Regions from separate parts of the Aeromonas sp. TS_SC_11 genome, predicted to be linked through region 1. Evidence: riboswitches for the same ligand, from Rfam matches in the RefSeq annotation. Region 1 holds a riboswitch; the other holds the start of a gene.
The links. Region 1 has a riboswitch for lysine ahead of AC1P02_RS18170 (Na+/H+ antiporter NhaC family protein). Riboswitches for the same ligand answer to the same signal wherever they lie in the genome.
Positions count from the first base shown of each region.

Region 1 (3,411 bases):
AAATATCTGGATATTGATTAATATGGAGTGGTTATCCGACGAGCGTGTGCTGCTCACCCTGGCCACCAAGATGCCTTACGGCAAATATCAGGGGCGGCGCATCATCGATATTCCGGAGCCCTATCTGGTGTGGATGGCACGCACCGGTTTTCCTGCCGGTGCGCTGGGTCAAACGCTGGCCCTTGCCTATGAAATCAAGCTGAACGGGCTCGAATCCATGATTGTTCCCATTATTAACAGGATGTCGGTATGAGGATATATACGAGGCAGGGCGATAAAGGCATGACCCGACTGGCCGATGGTGTGCAATTGGCCAAGGATGAGCTGCGGGTCGAAACCTATGGCTATATCGATGAATTGAATTCTCATATAGGTCTGCTCATTGCGGAGGTGCCCGCAGCTGAAACCGGGTTATTAGCCGACCTGGTATTATTGCAGCAAGAGTTGTTCGATTTGGGTGGGGAGTTGGCTTTTTCCAGCGATGGCCAGCATGAGGCCATCTGGCAGGTAAATAACGAATGGACCTTGCGCCTCGAGCAGCAAATCGATGCCTACAGCGCCAATTTACCCCTGCTGCGCAATTTCATTTTGCCCAGTGGTTCCCGTGCTGCGTCACAAGCTCACGTGGTGCGAACCCTGACCCGTCGCTGTGAGCGCCTGCTGCTGAGTTTGAGCCGTGCAGAGCAGATCAATCCGGCCATACTGCCCTATGTAAACCGGCTGAGTGACTGGTTCTTCACCATAGCCCGCTACCTGCTGGCCTGCACCGGGACGCCGGAAGTGCTCTGGGTCAAGGCAGCCGAACGGGGCTGATGGCGTTATATCAGGCAATAAAAAACCTCGCAGTGCGAGGTTTTTTATTGGTCGGTGATTTGCCAATCAGATGGCAAATTCCTCGATGGATTTGCCTTCGGCAACGGCCTTGGCAATCGCGGAAGGCATACGGCCCTGACCGGTCCAGGTCTTTTCAACACCATTATCCAGATAGCGATATTTGGCAGGGCGTGGGGCACGCTTGCCTTTTTTCGCAGCCTTGGCTGGCTCGTTAGCCACTGTGCCAACCAGCTCGGCAGGATCAATGCCAGCGGCTTTCAGCATTTCGGTATATTCGTTAATTTTGCGCTGATGTTCTTCACGGGCCTGACGATCGGCGGCTTCATCCTGCTGACGTTCGGCAACAATAGCAGAGAGTTTTTCCAGGCCTTCTTCCAATTGTTCCAGAGTCAACTCACGGCACGCTGCGCGCAAGCTACGGATATTCAGCAGTACTTTCAAAAATTCGTTCATAGTGTCCACCACGCGAGCAAAGGAGGGAATTAAATGAAAAGAGTAATTTTGGGTAATTTATACGCCAGCTTGCTATTAAGTCAAGATAAGCAAAATAATAAATTCAGCGTGCAAAATAAGTGAACTGTTTTGAGTACAGACTGGATTCAGTAATATTGAATACGTCATATCCGACTGAGTTCCAAGCAGGTGAAAATAGCGACAAAACCAAAATATTTGCACCATTTGACTACCTTTTCCCCATTTTAAAATGGCCAACGTGGGGATTTAATCAAAAAACTTGCCATAACGTGCCAGCACGATAAAATGTGCCCCGAATACCTTTAAGTAGAGGCGCGCTGCCTATGACTACTTGTGCGGAGGGTGATGCCTGTGATGCACAAGGAAAGGAGTCAGCGCCGAAGTAGCCAGGCCATCATACCGGGCTGCTGGTTCTGCATCGAACAGGTGCAGGACTGCCATAGTCATCCACTATGGAGCGCTACCTGAAGGGGCTGAGGAGTATAACCTCCCCATGGGTTTTGTTTCTTTATCCTCTCGGTAGATCTCCACCTGCTGTCTTTAGGTGCAAAGAGATCATGGACATCATTCAGTACGCCGACTCAGGTTGGTCTGTCGTTCCCCCCTTGTTGGCCGTCGCCCTGGCGATCCTGACCCGCCGCGTCCTGCTGTCGCTGGGGGCGGGGATCCTGACCGGCAGCCTGCTGCTCAATCAGTTTTCTCCCCTCGACTCCCTGCATTACATCTTGAACACAGTGCTCAAGATCTTCTGGGTCGATGGCGCGCTCAATCGTGACAACGTCAACATGATACTGTTCATGCTGCTGTTGGGTGGCCTCATCAGCCTGATGAGCGTCTCCGGCGCCACCCGCGCCTTTGCCGAGTGGGCCGAGCGCCGTGCCAAGACCCGCAAGGGGGCCAAGGCGCTCACCGGCATGATGGTGTTTGCCTTCTTTATTGATGACTTCTTTCACAGTCTGTCGGTGGGAGCCATCTGCCGTCCGGTGACGGATCGCTTCCAGATCTCCCGCGCCAAGCTGGCCTATCTGCTCGACTCCACTGCGGCTCCCGTCTGTGTGCTCATGCCCATCTCCTCCTGGGGCGCCTACATTATCGCCCTGGTAGGCGGTATCATGGCTGCGCACGGTCTGACCGAGCAGAGCCCGATTGCTGCGTTTGTCGAGATGATCCCGATGAACCTCTACGCCGTGTTCACCCTGATCATGGTGCTGGTGGTGATCGCGTTTCAGTTCGATATCGGCCCCATGCGTCAACATGAGCAGTGGGCGCTGGAAGGCAAGCTGTGGGATGAATCCAAGGGCCGTCCCATCGGTCTGGATATGGAGAGCCCGGAGGAGAGCAATGGCGGCATGATTGACATGGTGCTGCCGATCCTGACGCTGACCGCCGCCACCGTCTACTTCATGATTGACTCAGGGGCTGCCGTGCTGAGCGAAAAGGGGCTGCCCTTCAGCGTGCTCGGTTCGTTCGAGAACACCAATGTCGGCTCCTCTCTGGTTTACGGTGCCCTGTGCAGCCTGGTGGTTTCCATCGGCCTGGCGCTGCGCCTCAAGCTGGGTGCCAAGAACTGGATCAAGGCCGCGCCCCAAGGGGTGATGGCCATGCTGCCGGCGATCACTATTCTGCTGTTTGCCTGGGCTATCGGCTCTGTGGTGCGGGATGTGGAAACCGGTAAATATCTGGCTTCCCTGGCGAACGGCAACCTGCCGATCGAAGTGCTGCCTGCTGTGGTGTTTATCCTCTCCTGCGCCATGGCATTTGCCACCGGTACCAGCTGGGGCACCTTCGGCATCATGTTGCCCCTGGCCGGTGACATGGCGGCCGCCAGTGACATCAGCCTGATGTTGCCTATGCTGGCCGCCGTACTCGCAGGCTCAGTGTTCGGTGATCACAGCTCGCCCATCTCCAGTACCAGCATATTGTCGGCCACGGGTGCCGGTTGCCATCATATCGATCACGTCATGACCCAGCTGCCCTATGCGCTGACCATCGCCTTTGGTGCCGCGCTCGGCTACCTGGCCATGGGGTTGATGCATTCCGTGCTGGCGGGCTTTAGCGTCAGTGCGCTCTGGTTCGTGGTGTTTACCACTTATCACCTGCGCA
Region 1 is NZ_CM170470.1:3,923,837-3,927,247, reverse strand. It holds gene queE (7-carboxy-7-deazaguanine synthase QueE) at 1-21, shown strand, start outside; gene AC1P02_RS18185 (DUF3820 family protein) at 23-253, shown strand; gene AC1P02_RS18180 (cob(I)yrinic acid a,c-diamide adenosyltransferase) at 250-813, shown strand; gene AC1P02_RS18175 (H-NS family histone-like protein) at 880-1,287, opposite strand; lysine riboswitch at 1,608-1,779, shown strand; gene AC1P02_RS18170 (Na+/H+ antiporter NhaC family protein) at 1,866-3,411, shown strand, end outside.

Region 2 (3,411 bases), 850 kb from region 1:
AAGCGACGACGCGCTGGCCGCCAACTGGTGGCGGGACATGTATCGCAGCCATCGGCTCGACATCATGGATGACCTCAGCGGCAAGAGCTGCGGCCCGCTCACCCTGCGCCGGCTCGACTGGCTTGAGAAGGCGGTGACCGACCATTTCGCCGAGCTGGCGGATAATCTGGGGCCTGACGAGGCTGGCTATAGCCAGGCAGCGCTGCTGGCCAGACTCGCGGGTCTGCGTGAGGAGATCCGCTCTTGCCTGTTGCCGGTGCCGACACTGGCAGGGTAGGCGCTGGTATCTGCATCGATGACATGGGCATCAACGACAAGAGGGGCACCCTGAGTGCCCCTCTTTTATGCAGTGTCAAACCTCGGCTGGCTCAGTCGAGCAGCTCCTGGTGGAGGCGATTGACGATGTGGCCCGCTTCTTCTTCCTTGACCAGGAAGCAGAGGTTGTGGGCACTGGCGCCATAACAGATCATGCGGATGTTGTGCTCGCGAATGGCGTCAAAGACCTGACTGCCCACCCCAGCCGCCTCGCTCATGCGGTTGCCGATGAGCGCCACCAGTGCCAGACCGGTTTCCACCTTTACCTTGCACAGCTGACCCAGCTCGGCCAGCACCTTGTCGCTGAGCACGGGCTCGCCGTTGCTCTGGCTGCCGGTGTGATCCAGGGTGAGCGACACGCTCACTTCCGAGGTGGTGATGAGATCCACCGAAATGCGGTGGCGGGCCAGGATGCCGAACACCTCGGCCAGGAAGCCGTAGGCGTGGAACATGTTGAGGCTGTGCAGGGTCACCAGCACTTGCTGGCGGCGCAATGCCACGGCGCGAAACAGCGGGTTGGTGCTGGTGCTGGCGCGGATCCAGGTGCCGCCGGCGGCGGGATCCTTGCTGGAGCCGACAAAGACAGGAATGTCCTGGCGCACCGCCGGTTGCAGGGTGGCCGGGTGCAGCACCTTGGCGCCAAAGGTAGCCATCTCGGCCGCTTCCACGAAGCTTATTTCGGGAATGGGGCGTGCACGTGTCACCAGTCGCGGATCCGTGGTGTAGATGCCGGGCACATCGGTCCAGATCTCTATGCTGCCCGCATCCAGCGCTTCGGCGAGCAGGGCGGCGCTGTAATCGGAGCCGCCGCGACCAAGCGTGGTGGTGCGGCCATCGGCATCCGAGCCGATGAAGCCCTGGGTGATGATGAGGCTGTCGCCGAGCAGAGGCCCCAGCGTCTGTTGGCAGAGGTCGCGAGTGGCGGCGAGATCCACGGTCGCCTTGCCAAATCGGCTGTCGGTGCGCATCAGCTGGCGCACATCCTGCCAGTGGGCCTTGATACCACGCTGGTGCAACAGCTCGGTAAAGAGGCGGGTAGACATCAGCTCGCCACAGGCGATGAGCCTGTCAGCCAGCTCCGCATCCGTATGCTGACTGGCCTGGCGGGCCATGGTGCGGATCTCGCCGAGGGTGGCATGGATCAGGGTACTCACGTCGGCGGGATCACCCAGTGCCGTCAGTATGGCCTGCTGGATCTCGGCCAGTTTGGCCAGCTGCACCTCCTGGCCTGCCTCGTCCAGATCGCCCTGGGCCAGTGCCACCAGCAGATTGGTGACGCCGGCGCTGGCGCTCAGCACCACCACTCGGCTTGCCGGATTGGCCAGCACCACATTGGCGCAATTGTTCATGGCCGCGGCATTGGCGACACTGGTTCCGCCAAACTTGGCGACATTGATCGGGCTCATTGCTTACTCCTGTCTTAATATAAAAATCCGGTTCCATCGGGCAAAAAGAGAGGAGGAGGCTGAAAATGGCAGGAATGAGAGAAGCTATCCCGGCCAGAAGCACTCCACCCGCAGAGCCCATCCCGTACCAGCCCCTGGTGGGGCTCGGTGGGGGATGACCACTACCGATGACAACCCGGGGGATTCAGCCCCCGCAGCCGACGTTGAGGTATCCAGTTGCCTCACCCGTCTCGGCGCTGCTCCCCCTGACCCAAGTTCATCGGACGCTGGTGTCCTCCCTTGGGCTGCCTGGGCAGCGCTCCTCTTCTGGCTCCACCGCAGGCGGTGGAGTGCAATTAGAAATACCCTGTGCTGGATTGCACTGTCAATCGAGATTGTGAAAAAGTTAACATTCGGCGACAACTCGGCACAAGATCAACAAGTTACGAAATGTTTTTTGACAAAACCTTGGAGCGGCGCTGCCAGTTGTAGAGCCGTTGCCGTTCCACCGGCAGGTCTTCCACCTCCAGCGGATCGAAGCCCCGTTCCCGGAACCAGTGAATGGAGCGGGTGGTGAGCACGAACAGGCGACGAATGCCGAGCCGCTTGGCCCGCTCGGCCACCTTGGCCACCAGCTGATCCCCCCGATTGGAGTTGCGATACTCGGGGTGAATGGCGACGCAGGCCATCTCCGCCATCGCCTCTTCCATGAAGCAGTAGAGCGCCGCGCAGCCGATGATGAGGCCGTCGCGCTCTATGATGGTGAACTTGTCTATTTCCATCTCCAGCTGCTCGCGAGAGCGGCGCACCAGAATGCCGTCCTCCTCCAGCGGGCGAATGAGATCCAGAATGCCGCCAATGTCTTCGATGGTGGCGGCGCGGGCCTGCTCGGCGCTTTCCCGCACTATCTGGGTACCGAGGCCGTCGCGACTGAACAGCTCTTGCAACATGGCGCCGTCATCCTGATAGCTCACCAGATGGGAGCGGGGTACGCCGCCCCGGCAGGAGGCAATCGCCGCACGCAGGTAACGGGCTGTGCCGGACATCTCTTCCCCCGCCTGCTCCAGCTCCACCAGCAGCTCCTCGGCCTGCTCGGGGAAGAGCTCCGAGATGGCTTCGCCGTGTCTGTCCATGACGCCCTGGGTGCTGCTGAAACAGATAAGTTTGTCGGCTTTGAGATCCACTGCCACCCGGCGGGCGACCTCTTCCGAGCTCAGGTTGAAGCTCTCGCCGGTGACCGAGCAACCGATGGGGGAGATGAGCACCAGCCCCTTCTGATCCAGTTGGCGGGTGATCCCCTCCACGTCGATGCGGCGTACCCGACCGCTGTGACAAAAGTCGATGCCATCATCCACCCCCAGCGGCTGGGCGGTGACGAAATTGCCACTCACCACACTGATGCGGGCCCCCTGCATGGGGGTGTTGGCCAGCCCCATGGAGAGCTGGGCCGTGATGTCGTACTGCAGGCCGCCACACACCTGTTTGATGATGGCGAAGCTCTCGTCATCGGTGACCCGGATCCGCCTGTGGTACTGGGCTTCGATACCCGCGCGAGCCAGTGCCTCGTCGTTTTGCGGACGTGAACCGAACACCAGCACCAAACGAATTCCCAGCGTCTGCAGCAGGGCGATATCGCTGACGATATTGGCAAAATTGGGGTGGCAGATGGCTTCCCCTCCCATCATCAGCACAAAGGTGGCGCCTCTGTGCA
Region 2 is NZ_CM170470.1:3,071,856-3,075,266, forward strand. It holds gene AC1P02_RS14360 (protein kinase family protein) at 1-277, shown strand, start outside; gene lysC (lysine-sensitive aspartokinase 3) at 369-1,721, opposite strand; lysine riboswitch at 1,811-2,035, opposite strand; gene argA (amino-acid N-acetyltransferase) at 2,144-3,411, opposite strand, start outside.
Region 2: linked by a shared signal. The riboswitch ahead of lysC (lysine-sensitive aspartokinase 3) and the one ahead of AC1P02_RS18170 (Na+/H+ antiporter NhaC family protein) in region 1 are both predicted to bind lysine.